2 regions of the Pseudoalteromonas sp. GW168-MNA-CIBAN-0100 genome follow, and region 1 is predicted to be linked to the other one. Evidence: riboswitches for the same ligand, from Rfam matches in the RefSeq annotation. Region 1 holds a riboswitch; the other holds the start of a gene.
The links. Region 1 has a riboswitch for cobalamin ahead of AAEY62_RS07970 (ABC transporter ATP-binding protein). Riboswitches for the same ligand answer to the same signal wherever they lie in the genome.
Positions count from the first base shown of each region.

Region 2: linked by a shared signal. The riboswitch ahead of AAEY62_RS05970 (TonB-dependent receptor domain-containing protein) and the one ahead of AAEY62_RS07970 (ABC transporter ATP-binding protein) in region 1 are both predicted to bind cobalamin.

Region 1 covers NZ_JBEOOL010000010.1:18,424-29,005, reverse strand. Annotated here, with positions in the region: gene rarD (EamA family transporter RarD) at 1-810, shown strand, start outside; gene AAEY62_RS07990 (response regulator) at 828-2,063, opposite strand; gene AAEY62_RS07985 (MaoP family protein) at 2,150-2,524, opposite strand; gene AAEY62_RS07980 (LysR family transcriptional regulator) at 2,616-3,488, shown strand; gene AAEY62_RS07975 (porin) at 3,655-4,587, shown strand; cobalamin riboswitch at 4,622-4,771, shown strand; gene AAEY62_RS07970 (ABC transporter ATP-binding protein) at 5,060-5,872, shown strand; gene AAEY62_RS07965 (FecCD family ABC transporter permease) at 5,874-6,878, shown strand; gene AAEY62_RS07960 (cobyric acid synthase) at 6,883-8,367, shown strand; gene cobO (cob(I)yrinic acid a,c-diamide adenosyltransferase) at 8,360-8,959, shown strand; gene AAEY62_RS07950 (cobalamin-binding protein) at 8,959-9,819, shown strand; gene ung (uracil-DNA glycosylase) at 9,816-10,478, shown strand.
Region 2 covers NZ_JBEOOL010000007.1:79,529-90,110, forward strand. Annotated here, with positions in the region: gene AAEY62_RS05930 (hypothetical protein) at 1-400, shown strand, start outside; gene coaD (pantetheine-phosphate adenylyltransferase) at 433-924, opposite strand; gene AAEY62_RS05940 (TetR/AcrR family transcriptional regulator) at 1,123-1,815, shown strand; gene thiI (tRNA uracil 4-sulfurtransferase ThiI) at 2,140-3,597, shown strand; gene AAEY62_RS05950 (ketopantoate reductase family protein) at 3,638-4,540, opposite strand; gene AAEY62_RS05955 (VanZ family protein) at 4,533-4,886, opposite strand; gene AAEY62_RS05960 (YajQ family cyclic di-GMP-binding protein) at 5,039-5,521, shown strand; gene AAEY62_RS05965 (transporter substrate-binding domain-containing protein) at 5,723-6,508, shown strand; cobalamin riboswitch at 6,572-6,755, shown strand; gene AAEY62_RS05970 (TonB-dependent receptor domain-containing protein) at 6,793-8,619, shown strand; gene msrA (peptide-methionine (S)-S-oxide reductase MsrA) at 8,723-9,259, opposite strand; gene AAEY62_RS05980 (efflux RND transporter permease subunit) at 9,345-10,582, opposite strand, start outside.

The DNA of each region.
Region 1 (10,582 bases):
TTTGAAATTTTAATGCATCGGGTTGTTTGGTCGGTTGTATTTTTAGTGCTAGTAGTAAGTGTTTTAAAGTATTGGGATAAAGTTAAACGCATTATTGTTCAGCCTAAGCTTTTGCTTATGCTTGTTATTACCTCAACATTACTAGGGTTTAACTGGGGTTTATTTATATGGGCTATAAATAATAACCATATGCTTGATGCGAGTTTGGGCTATTACATAAACCCTCTTTTAAATGTATTACTGGGTATGCTCTTTTTAGGTGAACGCCTGCGTAAGTTTCAAGGTGTAGCAGTGGCACTTGCCTTTACCGGTGTTGTGCTGCAGCTAATTAGTTTTGGCTCGTTTCCGGTAGTGGCATTTTCATTAGCTATATCGTTTGCGCTTTATGGTTTGTTACGTAAAAAACTACCCGTTGAAGCCTTGCCAGGCATTTTGCTTGAAGCACTTATATTACTGCCTGTTGCACTCATTTATTGGTGGTTAATGGCACCTTCTGCAACATCAAGCCTGCCAGCTAACGATTGGCATACTAATGCATTACTGATTAGTGCAGGTATTGTAACTACATTACCACTGCTGTGTTTTACTGGCGCCGCTAAGCGTTTGCAATACACTACATTAGGCTTTTTTCAGTATATTGGGCCAAGCCTAATGTTTATACTAGCTGTGGTGTTTTATGGTGAAGTGTTTGATGCAGAGCGTGTAGTAACATTTGCATGTATTTGGAGTGCACTGGCTATTTTTAGTTGGGACTCTTACCATCAATCGCGCAAACGTAAAAAAGCGGCTATTACAGCCGCAGAAGTATAATTAAGCTAATAGAGCTGCTAGCTAACTACTTTATTACGACCAGATTCTTTAGCGTCGTAAAGCTTTAAGTCGGCCTGTTTTAATAATTCATCAATTTGATAAACAGGCCCGTTTGCAAAACCAATAGAAATGGTGAATTTTATTTTAGCTTTACTAAACTCCTGGCTATTCATTTCTATAAAGTACCTAAAACCTTCAAGTCTTTTTAGTGCTTCTTGTTTATCCGCATTTGCAAAGTAAACGGCAAACTCTTCACCACCTAAGCGGGCTACTAAATACTTTTTAAAATATTTACTAAAGCAAATAGAGAGTCCTTTTAATACTTCGTCGCCAACATCGTGCCCGTATGTATCGTTAATTGATTTAAAGTGATCAATATCAAGCATAGCTAAAGCACCATCACCTTTAGTATGTTTTATTTGCTTTAATGATTTTTCAGCTTCTTCAAAAAAGTAACGACGATTTGGTAAATTGGTTAAATAATCCGTGTTGGCTTGTCGCCTTATAGTGGCTATAAGTTCTAACATATCGACGTTTTGACTAAGCCTGCAGTAAAACTCTTCGCTATTAAAAGGTTTATGTAAATAATCGTTTGCGCCATTTTTTAAAAATAAACTAGAAAGCCCTACATAGTCAGAGCCCGAAATACCAATAATGGCTTTTTCGTCGTTGCTATATAAGCGGCGAATTTCGCTACATAACTCATCACCATTCATGTTTGGCATTTCGTTATCAGTAATGATGACTGAAATGTCGGGTGAATTTTCGAGCATTTTTAATGCTTCTTTTCCGTCTTGTGCTTCAATAATTTGATATTTGTGACGAACTAATAGGCTGCAAATGTATCGGCGAGTCGATTTAGAGTCATCAACAACCAGTACTTTTACATTTTCGTTGCGGGGTAAGCGATGCAATTGTTTTTCGAGGTATTGGTATGCTTGTTTGTTTTCTTTAATGATGTAATCGATGATTGGGTATTTTTCTACAGTGTCGCGAGTTTTTTTATCAATATTGCCCGTCATTACAATAGTTGGAATGTCTGCATTAATAGTACAAGGTACAGCTTCACCAGATGGGGCATCAGGTAATATGAAGTCAACTACAGCGCAAAAATAGCTATTTTTACTTATAAGCTCTTTTGTTTGCGCTAATGACTCAGCTATATCAACTTCATAACCAGCCTTAAGCGCGATGTGCTTTTGCACTCGCGCCATTGCAGGTGTATCTTCAACTATTAGTATTTTTCGCGTCACGGAACAACCCTGTTTATATTTTGCAAAAATATTTGCTTATACAAGTTGTAACTGTTAAAACGCAAAAAAGCAAATAACTTAAGTACTTACAGATTATCCGCTTCTGAATAATACTCTTGGCTAATCGGTGCCGGCCCTGACATTTTTGAGCGGCCAAATAAAGTATGAAACTTAGTTTTGCAAGTCGTTAGTTTTAAGTATTTTACCCAAGCTCGTTCGATTGGGTTGGTAGGTTCTTGTGAGCCAGTTACGACTGCTACAAACTGTTCTTGGTGTTCGTTTTGCGGCTCAATTGTTTTACTGTATAAGCCTTTTAAAACAACTCCGTGTTGTTCAAGTATGCTGGCTTCTAATAAGGTGAAGTTTCCGCTGCGGCTAAAGCCTCGTGGAAAGTTTTGATCATCATAAAATTGACGTTGGCTAACAAATGCTTGGCGTAGTAATGAAATGTTATTGCTCATAGCTTTATCCTCATACCTTAGTAATTAGCTGGAGTATGATGCAAGTTTGGCAATTTATTAAACAAATTATTTTTATCGTGAGGATAAAAAATTGGATATCGATTTATTAAAAACATTCGTTGAGGTAGTGCGTACGCGTCACTTTGGTAAAGCGGCCGAAAACCTTTATATTACGCAGTCTGCAGTGAGCTTTAGAATTCGCCAATTAGAGCAAGGACTTGGTGTTAATTTGTTTATTCGCCAGCGTAATAACATTCAACTTACAGCACCTGGCGAGCGTTTATTACCCCATGCACAAATGATTATTACGGGCATGCAGCGGGCCAAAGTCGATGTTGCACTTGCCGACAATATGCATAAGCAAATTAGCTTAGCAGGAACGCCTAATATTTGGGATGCTTTTTTACAGTTTGGTATAACAAATATTGTATCGGCGATGCCGGGCGTGTCATTAGTCGCAGAAGTTAAAGCACAACAAGAAAGCACTCGGCTGTTATTAGAACGCACGCTTGATTTGGCAATATTGTTTGATCCACCAAAAGTAGACGAGTTAGTAGTAGAGCGAATCTGTGAGTTGCCAATCATTCCAGTAAGCGGATACGACACTGCAACGAACGAAAACTTTTTTGATAATCAGTATGTATATGTTGATTGGGGAACTACTTTCTCACTTTGGCATGCACGCCAGTTTACTGGAAAAACCCCTCCTTATTTTAGAACTAGCACAGGACGTATTGCACTTGATTTAATACTGCAATGTGGCGGCAGTGCGTTTATACCTCAAGTATTGGTAGAAGGGCATTTAGAAAAAGGTGAGTTGTTTCATGTTAAAGGGGTAGAAAACACCTCAAGAGACGTATTTATTGCGTATCACAGAGACAACGAGCAAAAAGAGCTAATAGAAACCTTAGTTAATTTACTTTCGCAAATGACGCCAAGCTTGTCATTAAAGCAAGGTAAGTAAGTTCGGCCGTTTATTAAGCTTTCATGTTATTTTGATTTCACATTTAATGCATTTTTATTAATAAAAAAAGACATTAATATTTCCATTGTAATATTACTGTCATTTAGCGGTGACAAAATGCAGCAGTTTTAAAAATTAGTCTTTTGTGATTATCCAAGGAAATAACATGAAATTTGTAAAATCGAGCTTATGCTTAGCACTATTAAGTGGTTTATCTTTTAATGCACTTGCTGATGTAGACATTTACGGTAAGGCGAATGTAACAGTGCAATCATCTGATGATGGCGAAGGGTCTTTTACTGAGATAAAAAGTAATGCATCTCGTCTTGGTGTTAAAGGTTCTGAAAAAATAAATGATAGTTTAGAAGCGGTATATAAGTTTGAGTTTCAAGTGGATGTGTCTGATGCTGATTCAAAAGGCGATAACGACGACAATATTTCTGCGCGTAACCAATACGTTGGTTTAAAAGGTGCGTTTGGCCAAGTGGTTATTGGTCGTAACGATACTGCGCTTAAACAATCTCAAGGTAAGTTAGATTTATTTAACGATCTTGAAGGCGACATTAAAAATGTATTTAAAGGTGAAAACCGCTTAGGAAATACAGTTAGTTATTCATCAAACTCATACGAAGGCTTTAAAGTACTTGCTACTTTTGTAGCTGAAGACGATGTAGACGCTGATAACGGCTATTCAATGGCGGTGACATACGGTGACGTGGCACTTAAAAAGAGCGCGGTATACGCCTCTATTGCAGCCGATAGCGAAGTAAATGGCTATGATGTAGTGCGTGCATCAATCCAAGGTAAAGTTGAAAACTTTAAATTGGGCGCAATGTACCAAACACAAGAAGCAGTAGATGGCAGCGCAGAAGCGGATGGTTACTTGCTAAATGCTGCTTACAGCATGGGTAACAACACATTTAAAGTGCAATACCAAGATATGGACTTTGACGACAGCGACGATAAGTCAGCAATTTCAGTTGGTCTTGATCACAAATTAAATAAAAATATTAAAGTATTTGGTTTTTATTCAAGCTTCGATATGGACAACAACGTTGACCAAGACTACGTAGGCTTAGGTATGGAATACAAGTTTTAACGATTAGTTAAAACACTCCCTTTTTAACCGCGCTCTTTTGAGTGCGGTTTTTTTTGCTTTAAATTATTTACTTAGCCGCCCATAATAGAGCTTCATTTGGAATGAGGTGCGAGTCCTCGACTGTTCCCGCAACTGTAAGCAGCTGAGCTGTAAGTCAGATACAAATGGTATAATACCAATTTTATTAAAAACATGATCTTTCTAGCGAATTAAATAACTTACTAACTTAGTTAAAAATTATTGATATACGACTGCATGGATGCAGAGCAATGCAGGGAGCAATTAGTGATAACAACTATATGTCATAATTTCCGCCTTGTTATTAAGCTATTTATTTGTCGCTATAATAAATCACTAATTTAATGTAATTGGTATGAATTCTTTTAACGAGCGGGTTTACTCATTTTTTCTTGTAGTGCATTAGTATTTTTATCGCATTTTTGGTGAGTTTAACCCTATCTAGGACTGACTATTGCACACTCAAACGCCATTAAATATACCATTACTAAACGTTAAAAACGTATCGTGGGGTATTGGCAATAAAACGATCCTCAAAAAAATAAACCTTAAAATAACTACAGGTAAATTTGTTGGTTTAATTGGACCTAATGGCGCAGGTAAATCGAGTTTATTGCGTTGTCTATATCGTTTTAATAAACCTAGTGATGGCATTGTAGAGTTTAACAACACCGACATTTGGCAGCTAAAAAGCGATGAGTACGCAAAAAAAGTAGCGGTTGTTTTACAAGAAACCCCGTCGCAATTTAACTTAAGCGTATTTGATGTTATTGCGCTTGGGCTAACGCCTCATAAATCGCTATTTAGCTCAATAACTAACATTGATAAACAAAAAATCATTCAAGCAATCAATACAGTCGGGTTGGTAGATCATAGTGAGCAAAGCTTTGAGTCACTTTCGGGCGGTGAAAAGCAACGTGCCTTGATAGCCCGCGCCATAGTCCAGCAACCTCAACTGTTAATAATGGACGAGCCAACTAGCCATTTAGATGTTAGATACCAAATACAGGTTATGGAGCTTGCTAAATCGTTGGGTGTAACGGTATTTGCATCGTTTCATGATTTAAACTTAGCCTCTGCAATGTGCGATGAACTAGTGGTTATTAAAAATGGTGAAATTACACATACAGGCACGCCAAGTGAGGTATTAACCGAAAACATGCTAGGCGAGGTTTTTGGTGTCTGCGCCCAAGTAAATAATCACCCGCAAATATCGAAGTCGGGAAATAGCATCCCTCATATCACTTACTTTTATGGTTACAAATAATATGAGCGCAGTTAATACTCGCCACTCACTTGCGCTATTTATAAGTGCTGCAGCTGCTTTATTTAGCTTATTTGCAGCACTTAGTTTTGGTGCAGCAGAAACCTCACTTCAAGACGTACTTAATAGTTTTTTACTCTCAAATGATGCGTCTTTTAATACGCGTATTATTTACGAGCTAAGAATGCCACGCACATTACTCGCCTTTTTAGCAGGCTCCGGCTTAGCAATTGCGGGGCTTATTTTACAAACGGTAACGCGCAACCCTTTAGCCGATCCTTACTTATTTGGTATATCGTCGGGTGCCTCATTTGGCGTGGTGTTACTTATGGCGCTAGCAGGCATTAGCGCAGGCTTTATGCTATCGGCAGCAGCACTGCTGGGCAGCTTACTCGCTATGAGTTTATTAATACTTATTGCAGGTAGGCAGCAAAGTGCACAGGTAGAATCAATGCTATTAGCTGGTGTTGCTCTGTCGTTTTTATTTAGTGCGTTTACCAGCTTGTTGCTTTATTGGAGCGACCCTCAGGCGGTAGCCGCTATTTTATTTTGGACACTGGGCAGCTTTGCTCGTGCGCAGTGGGCTACGCTTTGGTTACCTTTATTGGTAATTACATTGTGTACGTTTGTAATGCTGAGCTATAGAAGGCAGCTCAATGCCATGTTACTTGGCGATGAAAGCGCAATTACATTAGGTGTTAGGGTCCAGCGCTTTAGAATACTTATGCTAGTTTTGAGCTCATTAATTACCGCTGTGCTGGTGGCTATGTGTGGTGGTATTGGGTTTGTAGGATTAATGGTACCGCACATTGTGCGCTTTTTTATCTCCCAAGGCACCATCGCGGGATTGCTAGTAACCAGCTTAGTGGGCGGTACATTTATGGTGTGGGTTGATGTACTTTCGCGCTCCTTGCTAAAAAACCAAGAGTTACCCGTAGGCGTTATTACTGCTGCTATTGGTAGCGTGTTCTTTTTAAGTTTATTGTTTTTTAGAAAGCGAAGGGTGTAATTCCATGAAAACCTTAATGGTGCAAGGCACTACTTCCGACGCAGGTAAAAGTACCCTAGTTGCAGCCCTTTGCAGGGTATTTGCTAAGCGAGGGGTAAAGGTTGCGCCTTTTAAACCACAAAATATGGCACTTAATAGCGCAGTAACAAAAGATGGCGGCGAAATTGGTCGTGCGCAAGCTTTGCAAGCAATAGCGGCTAAAGTAGAGCCCGAAATAGACTTTAATCCTATTTTACTTAAACCTAATAGCGATACGGGCGCACAAGTGATTATTCACGGAAAAGCCATTAGCAATATGGAAGCGGGCAAATATCACGACTATAAAAAAGTGGCGATGGATGCAGTAATTACCTCACATAACCGCTTAGCTAAACGCTTTGATTTACTCCTTGTTGAAGGAGCGGGGAGTCCTGCTGAAATAAACCTGCGTGAAAACGATATTGCCAATATGGGTTACGCCGAAGAGGTAGATTGCCCTGTCATTATTATTGCCGATATTGATAAAGGTGGTGTGTTTGCACATTTGGTAGGTACACTTGCGTTGTTAAGCGAGTCAGAACAATCGCGCGTAAAAGGCTTTGTTATAAACCGCTTTAGAGGCGATATAAGTTTGCTGCAAGGCGGGCTAGATTGGCTTGAAAAATATACAAACAAACCCGTACTTGGCGTATTACCTTATTTGCACGACCTCGCGCTTGACGCTGAAGACGCCGTCGCAATTGATAATAACGTAACCAACGCCACAATTAATATTGCAGTGCTACTTGTTCCCCACATTAGTAACCACACCGATTTTGATGCACTGCGTTTGCACCCAAACATTAATATAAATTATGTGCGCCATACCCAAACGATCCCAGATGTTGATCTGATAATTCTCCCAGGCAGTAAAAATGTGCTGGGTGATTTAAATTTTTTGAAAAATGAAGGTTGGGACACTCAAATTAAACGCCACTTACGCTACGGTGGCAAAGTACTTGGTATTTGTGGCGGTATGCAAATGCTAGGCAATACGCTCAACGATCCCGATGGTATTGAATCGTCATTAAAACAAGTGAATGGGCTTGCTCTATGCGACTTTGAAACCACGCTGACAGCGCAAAAAGTATTAACTAAAATAACCGCTACACTGCTTTTAAATAACCAACAAACACCCTGTAGTGGTTACGAAATACATGCAGGAATTAGCCAAGGTGCAGCGCTTGATAAGCCATTTTTAACCTTTGATGAAAACCACCCACATGGTTTTACGTTTGATGGCTTTATTAGTGATGATAACGCCATTGCGGGCACCTATTTACATGGTTTATTTGATGAAGCCGATGCTACATCGCAAATTTTAAAATGGGTAAAACCAAGCGCCTCAATTAACCCAATTAGTATTGCCGCTCACCGTGAGCAGCAGTTAGAACGATTAGCAACCATGTGTGAAACGCATTTAAACATACAGCAAATTATCTCGATTTATGAAGGGCACAATAATGACTGAACAAAACAATGATAAGCACCAGCAGCGCCAACAAAAAGTAAAAGAACAAGTGGATGCACGTGTTGCAGCCGCGCAAGATGTAAAAGGTATTTTTCAGGTAATTACCGGTAACGGTAAAGGTAAATCAACTTCGGGCTTTGGCGTTGTAGCACGTTGCGTAGGGCATGGTAAAAAAGCGGCTGTTTGCCAATATATTAAAGGTACGTGGGAATGTGGCGAGCGTAATTTATTACAAGGTGCAGGTGTTGAGTTTGTTGTAATGAACACCGGTTTTACCTGGGATACACAAAATAAAGAAGCCGATACCGCAGCCGCCCAAGCAACATGGCAAGAGTCAAAACGCATGCTTGCTGATAGCAGTATTGATTTAGTATTACTCGATGAGCTTACGTATATGGTGACCTACGGCTACGTTGATTTAGATGAAGTAGTAACGGCGCTTAATAACCGCCCACCAATGCAGTCAGTTATTATTACAGGGCGTGCAGCGCATCGTACTTTAACCGACCTTGCCGACACAGTAAGCGAAGTGCGTAATGTAAAACACGCATTCGACTCAGGCATAAAAGCGCTCGAAGGGTTTGATTACTAATGTTTAAAGCGTTTTTTATTGGGCTACTGCTTTTTAGTGTATCGGGCAGTGCACTTGCAGAGCAGGTTAATGATTCTAAAAAACTGCGAATAATCGCGCTTGCACCACATATAGTCGAAAACCTATTTGCCATAGGGGCGGGCGATAATATTGTGGGCACGGTTGATTACGCCGACTACCCAAGTGAAGCCCAAAGTATTGAGCGCATAGGGGGTTATTACGGCATCTCGCTTGAAAAAGTGTTAGCGCTTAAACCTGATTTAGTAATTGCGTGGAAAAGCGGAAATCAAAGCGAAGATTTAGCCCAAATAGAGCGCTTGGGCATAAAAGTATATTTAAGTAACCCGACCACAATCGCTGGTGTAGCCGACGAGTTACTTACTTTTGGGGAATTTACAGGGAACATTAAGCAAAGCCAACAAGCAGCAAGCGCATTTACACAAAAACTAAACGCGATTATTAAAAGCCAGCAAGATAAAAGAAATATTACCGGATTTTATCAGTTATGGGCTGAGCCCATGATGACAGTAAGTAAAAATACATGGATAAGCCAACTGATTGAAACATGCCATGTAAGCAATGTATTTGCACAGAGCGTTACAGATTACCCGCAAATTAGTATCGAAAATGTCATTGTTACTAAGCCACAAGTTATTATTATCCCTGATGAAAAATCAAAAACACCACAGCCGGTTGTTAATTGGCAAAAGTGGCCAGAAGTGCCCGCCGTTAAAAATGATCAATTTATTAGCGTAAATGCCGATTTATTACATCGTTTTACTCCGCGCATGCTAGATGGACTCGCGGATATGTGTGATAAAATAGACGCATCACGTAAACAGATTAAGAGTACACAATGAGCGATTGGGCTACATTTTTAGAAAGTGAATTACAGCAACCTTACATGCAGGAAACGTTAGAGTATGTGGCTAATCGCCGCAATGAAGGTGTTGCTGTTTATCCGCCTGAACCTCAAGTATTTAGTGCTTTTGATGCCACAGCACTAAATGACATCCGCGTTGTAATTTTAGGACAAGACCCATACCACGGAGAAGGGCAAGCGCATGGCTTGTGTTTTTCGGTATTGCCTGATGTAAAAAAGCTGCCGCCGTCGCTTAAAAATATGTACAAAGAGTTAGCTGTCGATATCAGCGGTTTTGCTGTTCCTGAACACGGGTACCTGCAAAGCTGGGCAGATCAGGGCGTGTTTTTACTCAATACAGTATTGACCGTTGAGCAAGGGCAAGCGCATTCTCATAAGCATTTAGGATGGGAGCAATTTACCGATAATGTAATAGCGCATATTAATAAACACTGCGAAGGTGTGGTATTTATTTTATGGGGTGCACATGCACAAAAAAAAGGTAAAGGCATAGATAGCGCTCGCCATCATGTTTTAAAAGGGCCGCACCCATCGCCGCTTTCGGCGCATAGAGGCTTTTTTGGCTGTCAGCATTTTTCAAAAACGAATGAGCTATTACAAGCCCAAGATGAAAAACCGATTAACTGGCAGGTGTAAATAACCTGGGCTCTGAATAATAAATTTATCTCATGCAGCTATTTTCAGCGCATTAAAAAAGGCTTCCATATATCGGAAGCCTTTTTGTTTAGTTGGGGCGTATT
Region 2 (10,582 bases), on a different contig from region 1:
TAAAAGCCGAGTTCACCTTTGCTTTATTATGATGGCTTCGTATACATTTAGTTTGTTTATGGACATAACTACTGCGGCTCCGCATTTAAAGTTGTTTATATTTGATGTGCTAACAATTGCCGTTATTTTTATGTGGCGTATTTTTTTAGGACGTAAAATACCGTACGGATTTTATTATCTTATTGTAGGGCTTGCTATCAATGCCTCACTGTTTATGGGGATGTACATTGATAATACTCTTTATGGCAATTGGGATTTTTGGTGGTTGTGGATGCTGTATGGTTTTCTTATGCCTATTATTGATATCACTATGGCGCTAATACTAATTATCAATAAAGATTTGCTAAAACTTGTTTGGTTAATTAAAAAATTAAAATCATCTATACAAAAGCCGAATTAGCGCATACAAGTTATGCGCTAATTCGGGAAGTGTTATTGGGCACCACAGCCCAATTTAGTTTTTAGCGCTTTAACAATTACCGGGTCTACAAACTCGCTTACATCACCATTGTGGCGAGCTACTTCTTTAACGAGTGTTGATGAAATAAATGAATTTCGCTCAGCGGGTGTTAAAAATACACTTTCTAAGTCGGGGTTCAGGCGGCGGTTCATGTTAGCTAATTGAAATTCATAGTCAAAATCAGATACAGCTCTAATACCGCGAATAAGCACATTAGCATTGTGCTCGCGTGCAAGATCAGCCAATAAACCAGAAAAACCAATCACCTTAACATTATCTATGTGGCTTAAAATAGAGTTTGCAAGCTCAACACGTTCTTCAAGGTTAAAGCAGGGTTTTTTACTTGGGTTATTAGCTACCGCAACTAATACAGTATCAAACATTTTAGCTGCACGTTGAATAAGGTCTGTGTGCCCATTAGTTAGTGGATCAAAGGTGCCAGGGTAAATTGCAATAACTTTCATAATGTTCACTATTTATTATTTTAGCGCTAGTTTAACAGTGTTTATGCCACAAAGCAGCCTAGCTAAAAAAGCATATAAACACTTACTTTCTTTAAACAGGTCAGTCCATGGTGGGAGTGTTTTAATGATTCATATTTGTTTATACTGTTTACCTCTTTTGAGTGTAATGTAGCCTATAGATAATTTGAGTATTAGCATATGAATACCAAGGATAAAATAATACACACCAGTATTTTGTTGTTTAACGAAAATGGTGAGCGTGCAATAACGACAAATCATATTGCATCAAACTTAGGGATGAGCCCGGGTAATCTTTATTATCATTTTAAAAATAAAGAAGACATTATCCGTCATATTTTTGCGCTGTATCGCGATCATTTAAATACTCACTTTAAACCTATTAATAAAGATGATGATGCATTTAATCATTTAACGGCTTACCTAGATTCGTTATTTGAGCTGATGTGGCGCTATCATTTTTTTTACGATAATCTCGGGGATATTCTCTCTAGAGATGCTGATTTAAAACAAGCTTATATTGATTTTCAGTTAGAGTTGTTAGAGCAAGTTCGTAAAATTATTTTAGGACTTCGCGACAGTGAAATGATTGCTATTGATGAGCAAGATGTCATTGATTTAGCACATACACTAAAGCTAACGGTTAGTTTTTGGACGCCTTATATTAAAGCCCGTAGGCCAAGTGGTACGCTTGCTGAGCAAGATATATATCATGGCATTTTAAAAGTACTTACATTATTTAGAGCGTACAGTACCGATAAAAGCATTGATAAAATGAACCTGCTACGTGAAAAATATACTGAATTAGCGCAACAAGCCTTAGGGCCTGTTGACCTTTCAGGATTAAAATTTGTTCAATCTAGGGGCGATTAAATCGCGACGCGAGGTTTGTAACCTAGTGGGCTAAGTAAAAACCAAGCAACAAAGAGTTAATCGCCCCTAGGCTAAACCCTTTGGGCAGCGCTTGTTTGGTATTTATGCTACGTTATCGCCTATTTATGGGGAATAACCACACTACATAGGCTCTGCCTTGCCTAAATACCAAACACACTGCTGCAAATTTAACCTCGAAAGATAAACAGGCCCTAGCTGTAGTTTAATCGATAGTAATAGGCTGTTTCCTAGGCGCTGAATTTTTTGCTATAATCCCGCGCCAAATGCCTGGGAGCGCGAATTCCCGCAGTCTAAGAGTGAACTATGCTTAAATTTATCGTCAAACTACATCCTGAAATAGCCATTAAAAGCCGTTCAGTCCGTAAACGCTTTACTAAAGTGTTAGAAAATAACATTAAAATTGTATTGCGCCGTGTTGACGAAAAAGTACAAGTAAGAAATAACTGGGATAACATTTCAGTTGTTACAAAGCTTGAAGACGCGCAAGTTCGCCTTGATTTTATCGATAGCCTTAAACGCATCCCTGGCATTGTTCAATTTATTGAAGTAACCGAAACACAATTCGAAACTCTTGATGATATTTATCAAAAAACCATCGCTTTAGTTGGTCATACTATTGTAGGTAAAACCTTTTGTGTTCGTGCTAAGCGCATAGGGCAACACGATTTTACCTCAACTGATTTAGAGCGTTATGTTGGTGGTGGATTAAATCAACATATTGAAGGCGCAAGCGTAAAGCTTAGCCGCCCAGAAGTAACAATACGCCTAGAAGTAAAAGACGATAAAGCTTACATTGTTTCTCATACACATTTTGGTATGGCTGGTTTTCCTCTGCCAACTCAAGAAGATGTGCTTTCGCTTATGTCTGGTGGTTTTGACTCTGGCGTAGCAAGTTACCAAATGATTCGTAAAGGCGCACGAACACACTTTTTATTCTTTAATCTAGGTGGCGCAGCGCACGAAATTGGCGTTAAGCAAGCAAGCTACTACTTATGGAAAAAATACAGCTCTACACATAAAGTTAAATTTGTAACGGTTGATTTTGAACCTGTTGTTGCTGAAATTTTAGAAAACGTTGAAAACAGCCAAATGGGTGTTGTACTTAAACGTATGATGATGCGCGCGGGTAGTGTAGTTGCGCAAAAGTTAAACATTCAAGCACTTGTCACTGGTGAAAGTATTGGCCAAGTATCTAGTCAAACATTAGCGAATTTAAGCGTGATTGACCGTGTTACTGAAACGCTTATTTTACGCCCGCTTATTCAACACGATAAGCAAGAAATTATTAATATTGCTCGCCAAATTGGTACGGCTGAAATGGCAGAAACAATGCCTGAATACTGTGGTGTTATTTCTAAAAAGCCAACGGTTAAAGCCAAAATAGACGTTATTCTTGGTGAAGAAGAAAAGTTCGACTTTGATGTACTTGATACCGTTGTAAACAACGCACGTATAATGGACGTGCGTGATATTGACGTAGAAGCCAAACAAGAACTTAAAGAAGCTGAATCGGTTGCTGATTTGCCTGTAGGCTCTGTGGTAGTTGATATTCGCTCACCAGAAGAAGAAGAAGCTGCACCGCTTGCAATCGATGGTGTTGAAGTGGTTCATTTACCGTTCTTCCGTCTGGCGACTAAGTTTGGTGATTTACCAAAAGACACCGACTACTATTTATATTGTGATCGAGGCGTAATGAGCCAACTACAGGCACTTATGCTGCACGAACAAGGCTTTGAAACGGTAAAAGTTTACCGCCCATAAGGTTTGTCGTCTTAAAGTTAAGAATTTATATAAGCGTGGTTTATACCACGCTTTTTTTTGCCTGAATTTTGACAAACAACTCATCATTGTAAGGTGTAGGAATACCGTGAAGTTTACCTTGTTGGCTAATATAGCCACATATAGCTGATATTTCAGTTTCTCTGCAATGCGCTACGTCTTGCTGCATTGAAGAGTAATTGTCAGACGTTAATTCCATTATTTTATAAGCGGTATTAAGTGCTTTAATCAATGGGATATTAAGCCCTTGTACGTTTGCTATATTGCATGCTTCAGTGAGTGCATTAAAAATTATAGCGTTGTACTTAGGTGCGCGTAACTCACCATTTTTTACATTACTTAAAGCGCTTAATGGGTTAATGGCAATATTTACGAGTAGTTTTTCAAAACGAAGCTGCTGAATGTTATTAGTAAACTTTAGGCTGGGTATTACTTTAAAAATATCAGCTATTGGCGCGCTATTTTGAAAAGCTAATTCATTACAAGCACCAATAACACTTTGTCCCTCACCAGTGTGCTGCACAATGTATTGGTTTGATTTAAAGCCCGCTATGCTTGTCGTTAAAAAGTAGAGTGCTTGGTGAGTGCTTAGCTGGCTATTTACCTCATCAACATTACCCATTCCGTTATGCGAAAGTACAACAGAGCAATGATTTGGTAAAAACGGCTTTATTTGCGTAAATGCATCAAGTACTTGAAAGGCTTTAACGGTAAATAAAACAACATCAAATTCAGCCGCTTTATTTAGCTGATTTAATGAAATAAATTGTGCGTCAATTTTTTTAGATGCACCCTTTCCTCGACTATAAAAGCGGGTATTTGTTGGGCTTTTGCGAGTTAAAACACTGACATTATGCGACGCACTTAGAAAATGACTAAGTAACAAGCCAATAGCACCATCGCCGACAATTAAAATATTAGCCATATGGGTTCTTTTTTCGAGGTGTAAAAATTACTCTAAGTAAAAAGTAGCTTGCGGCACCTGCAAAATCAGCAAAAAAATCACCGAGTGATGCTTGCCTATATGGAAGTGCGTCTTGCATTATTTCTATAGAGGCGCCATAACCTGCCAATAAAAGTATTTGCGCATATAAAGGAAGCTTAAACGCTTTATCCATTATTATGGCTAGTATAAAAAAAATCCCAAAATGGGCCACTTTATCAACATGAGGAAATAAATTTACAACGCCACCTTTTATTTCTTTGGCAAATAAAAAGGTAAAAGCTACTATGCTGATTAAAAAAATTGCTTGATAAACACGCCTTGTCACGACAAATCCTAAAATCGCTTAAAAAAGAGGCGCAAGTATATCAAACTAATTTAATATCGCACCTGAACAAGATGCAGAAAAATGTAAAGATTTATAATTTTAGCGTTATAATTACCACATAAAATTAAGATTAAATAGTTAGGAGCAAACCAATGCCTTCATTTGATATTGTATCTGAAGTAGAAATGAACGAAGCTAAAAACGCAGTTGATAATGCAAATCGTGAGCTAGAGACTCGCTTTGACTTTAGAGGCGTTGATGCATCTATTGAGCTAAATGACAAAACAATTAAGCTTAAAGCTGAAGCAGACTCTCAGGTTATGCAATTATTTGATATTTTAGCTAACAAAATATCTAAGCGTGGTATGGATGTATCAAGCTTAGAGCTTCAAGATATTACCCGTGCAGGTAAAAATGTATTTCGTAACGTTGGCTTAAAGCAGGGTATCGAAAAGGACATGGCTAAAAAAGTAGTTAAAGCCATTAAAGACTCTAAAGTTAAAGTTCAAGCTGCTATCCAAGGCGAAGAAGTACGTGTAACGGGTAAAAAACGTGACGATCTTCAAGAGGCTATGCAAGTAGTGCGCAGTGCTGAGTTAGGTCAGCCTTTTCAGTTTAAAAATTTCCGCGATTAATTAATAAATAGTTTTAAATTAAGCATGCTTTAATCTGTTTATACTTACAGACAGATTGAAGCTACTTACTCTTTTTAAATATCTCACTATTATCCCTCTTTGCTGCCTAGATACTCCCGTATGTATTAATCTTCTTTTTGATATTTAAGCTATTATATTTAATCACATGCAATTAAGTACTTCACACTAGAAGGTATTAAAATGAAACGTCATCAATTATTTTTGTTATTTGTTTTGCTTACATTTACCAAACCAAGCTTATCAAAAACAGTTGATATTGATGTACTGGTTGAAGATGGCTACTTTCCCATTATTATTAATGCGCAAAAAAAGCAGGGTTTTGCTCCTGAGTTTATTAAGATTTTAAACGGCGCACAGCAGGAGTTTAATTTCGTACTTAAGTCTCTACCTGTAAAAAGGCTTGCTTTGTCAGTTGAAAAAAATAATTTTGATGTTTTATTTTTAATGGCACTGCAATGGATACCACAATCAGCGCAAGAGAATATTAAAAAAACCGAATTTTATACCATTACCAAAAATGAGCTTTATACGCTTAAAGAAAATACAAATGAGCAAGCTTACTTTGACGACATTACGTCATTAACAAAGGTTGGGGTATTGGGGTACTCGTATCAATTTGCTGGATTTAATACAGATGCCGAATTTTTAAGTGAGGAACATCAGGTAAGTTTAACCATTGATGAATTCAATGTGGTTAAAATGCTGCTATTAAAGCGCGCGGAAGTAGGTGTTTTAAATAATATTGCTTACCAATATTTTAAAAATAAAAATACTTTTAATATGGATTTACTCTATAAAAGTAACGTACCAGATGCCGTTTATAAAACGCACTTTTTAGTTAACTCTAAATCAAATAAGATCACTAGTAATAAAATGGATGAAATACTAAGCTTACCTACTGCACAAATACAACTTCAGAAGCTACTTGATAAATATGGCGTTTCTTCAAACTATACTAGCCCCTAACTGCATTTTAAAGGTTTTTAGCTGTATAGACGTCCATTGACATTTGTAAACAAAATACTCACAATAGCGACATATTTTCAAGGTGCTTGCTAGCCACTTCATGTAATGATTTTTTTAGCAGGATAATCGGGAAGTTGGTGCGTTTTCATGATGACTACAAGCCCAACACTGCCCCCGCAACGGTAAAGTATTGCATATTTTGATGTGCTTACTGAGTCCGGAGACCGGCCTTGATGCAATCTTACTTACTTAAATCTTTGCGGTGGGCAAAGGTAGGGGACATCATGTTAAACAAAACAACTTTAGGCGTTGCTATTTCTGCTGCGCTTTCATTTTCTGTGTCTGGCGCAGAGCAATCAATTGAAAAAATAACCGTTACAGCTAATAAATTTGAGCAATCAATCAATGACGTTTTAGCAAGTGTAAATGTTATTGAGCGTGCAGAAATAGAAGCAAGCAACGTACGCGATTTACCAACCTTATTAAGCACGCGAGTTGGTTTTCAGGTTAATCCAAACGGTGGTTTTGGCCAAAATACAGGTGTGTCACTTCGTGGTACTGGCTCTGGCGATACGCTAATTTTGATTGACGGTGTACGTACAGGCTCAGCAACACTTGGTCAAAAAGCATTAAATAATGTCCCTTTAAATAGTATTGAACGCATTGAAATTATTAAGGGCTCTCGCGCGGCTGTTTATGGCTCTGATGCACTCGCTGGTGTTATTAATATTATTACGCGTGAGTCGGATAACTTATCCCTAAGCGCTACATTTGGTTCTGACTCTTATCAAAATTATCAAGTTGCAGGCTCTGTAAAATCAGATGATATAACAACAGCATTTAACGCAGGCTTTGAAAAAACAGATAACTTTGATGCACTGCAAGGCGTAGCACCAGATGAAGATGGCTATGAAAATAAAAACCTTGGTTTTAAAATAAACTACACCGATGCACATTACGGCGACTTTAAGTTTTTAGGCCAATACAGTGAAGGCTATGCAGATTACGACAGTCGCTTTAGCCCAGCCGACAGTACGATTGAACGAGATGATTTTAAAAACTATCAGCTTTCTGCAGGTTGGAGTAAAAACTACACTAACCAAACGCACAGTATTGATTTAGCGCTAGCAACGGATGATTCAGACAATACATATGTTGATTTTTCAGTTGGACCAACAACAAGTACTTTTATAACTAAACGCACACAAATTGATTATAACGGCCAATACCTATTATCTGATGAGCTTAACATTAGTGGTGGTATCAATTGGTACAACGATGATGTATCTCATAGTTCGCAACTATTTGTTGAAGACAGCCGAGATGTACTTGCTGTGTTTGTAGGTGCTTACTACGATGCAGATAAAGTATTAGCTAATTTAACTGTTCGCCAAGATGACGACGAGCAATTTGGCGACGAAACAACGTATACCGCAGCTGCAGGTTATCATTTATCTGAAGATGCAACATTTCGTATAAACCAAAGTACTGGCTTTAAAGCCCCTACATTTAACGATTTATATTTCCCACTTTATGGTAACCCTGATTTACAGCCTGAAAAATCAGTAAACCGTGAGTTAGGTTTGAGTGTGGACTTTGATATTGCGCAAGTTGATGTTGCAATTTTTAGAAACGATATAGAAGATAAAATTGATTACGATGCAAACTTTGCATTAGCTAATATCGATGAAGCACGTTATGAAGGGGTTGAATTTAGCTTATCTCAGCAGTTTTTTGGTTTTGATAGCAACCTTAACTTTACTTATTTAAGTGCAGAAGACGAAGAAACGGGCGCAGAGTTACGTAATGTTGCTAAACGTACTTTTAACTGGGAACTTGCAAAACAGTTTGGTGCTTTTGATGCAAGCTTAGACATGCAATACCGTAGCGACCGACAAGGTGCTGTGACGCGTTTAGGGTCATACACGCTTTGGAACTTAGCGGGTAATTATCAAGTAAATGAGCATATTGAAGTTTCGCTTCGTGTAGAAAACTTATTTGATAAAGAGTATAACGCTGTTGATTCAAATACTGATTTTACAACGGGTCAAGTGTATTACTACAACACGCCAGAGCGTCGCTTTTTTGCAGGCGCAAGCTACCAGTTTTAACGGTATCTATTAATATTAAAAAGCCCGACTTATATCGGGCTTTTTAATGTGTAGCTAAGTTTAACTAATCAATTTAACTAATCAATTTAACTACTCAAATTAGCTAGTCAGCTAAGAACTCTTTAAATACGGTTTCAAACTTATGTAATTTAGGTGCTATTAAAATACTACAGTAGCCCTGCTGTGGGTTTTCGTTATAGTAATCTTGATGATAATGCTCTGCTGGATAATACGTAGTGGCAGGGCTGACTTCTGTCACAATTGGCTCACTCACATGGCTTTGCAGTTGAGCTATCATTTCATTGGTTTGCTTTAGTTGAGCTTCATCGTGATAGTAAACAACGCTTCTATACTGTGTGCCTATATCGTTACCTTGGCGATTCAATTGTGTTGCATCATGCAAAGTGAAAAACATTGCTAGCAGTGTTTCAAAGCTAACTACAGTGGTATCAAATTCAATTTTAACAACCTCAGCGTGCCCGGTTGTGCCAGAGCATACAGAATTATAGGTTGGGGTGTCGGTTTCGCCACCGGTATAGCCAGAACTCACATCTAATACGCCATTTACACGTCTAAATGCTGCATCTATACACCAAAAACAGCCGCCACCAAATGTTGCTACTTGCGTTGTTGAGCTCATAAGTATTCCTAAAATGTATATGGAGTTTAAAGGCGAGCATAAATTGTATGCGCCGCAACAACAAGGTTACGGCGCAATAAAGAGATTAGATCTCTTCGAAAGGCTTTTCAGCAGCTTGTTTATTCAGCTTTTGTTGTAAAAACTCAGGTGATTGTGTATTTTTCGATAGAGCATAATACGCAGCAGGTACAACAAAAAGAGTCAGCAGAGTAGATACAATAACCCCTGTAAACACAACTACACCAATTACCATACGGCTTTCGGCACCGGGGCCTGAAGCAAAAACCAAGGGAACAGAGCTCATAACGGTTGTAAGTGAGGTCATTATTATTGGGCGAAGGCGCTGGGTAGCTGCCTGTAGTATTGCTTCACTAAACTCAACGCCTTTATCGCGTAATTGGTTAGTAAATTCCACAATCAAAATACCATTTTTAGCACTTAAGCCTATGAGCATAACAATACCTATTTGGCTGTAAATATTTAAGGTCAGTCCTGTAGCCCAAAGCCCAAACATAGCGCCCATTAAACCAAGCGGTACGGTAAGCATAATTACAAATGGGTGCATAAAGCTTTCAAACTGCGCAGCAAGCACTAAAAAGGTAACGGTGAGTGCAAGTATAAATACGTAGGTCATCGCTGATGCGCCTTCGTAATAAAGCTGCGACTCACCTTTGTAATCTACTGCGCCATCTATATCGTTTTCTTGCGCGGCTACTTCGTTTAAAAAGTTAAGCGCTTGCTCAAGGGTATAACCGTCGGCTAAGTTGGCGCTTAATGTAATTGCGCGCATACGGTTGTAGCGGTTTAAGCGCGATGCTGTTGCTTCTTCTTTTAAGCTGATAAGGCTATCAAGTGGAACTAGTTCACCGCTTCGTGATTTAAGGTATATATTTGAAATATCAGTAGGATTGGTAAAATCTTCTTTTGTCCCTTTTAAAATCACATCGTATTCTTCACCGCGGTCAATAAAGGTCGTAACACGGCGCTGGCCAAGCATTGTTTCTAGTGTACGGCCTACATCAGATACCGAAACGCCTAAATCGGCAGCTTTGTTTTTATCTATGCTAACTAAAAACTGTGGGAAGGTTTCTTTGTAATCATGATCGATTCTTACTAAACCAGGGTTTTGCTCAGCACGCTTTATTATACGGTCACGCCAATCGGCCAGTTGAGCGTAATCATTACCTTGCAGTACAAACTCAATTGGGCGAGATGAGCCACCACCACCAATACCACGGCGCATAATGGCAAATGCACGAACATCGGTAACTTCTTGCATTTTACCGCTTATTTCGTCCATTACTTCCCAGGTTGAGCGTTTGC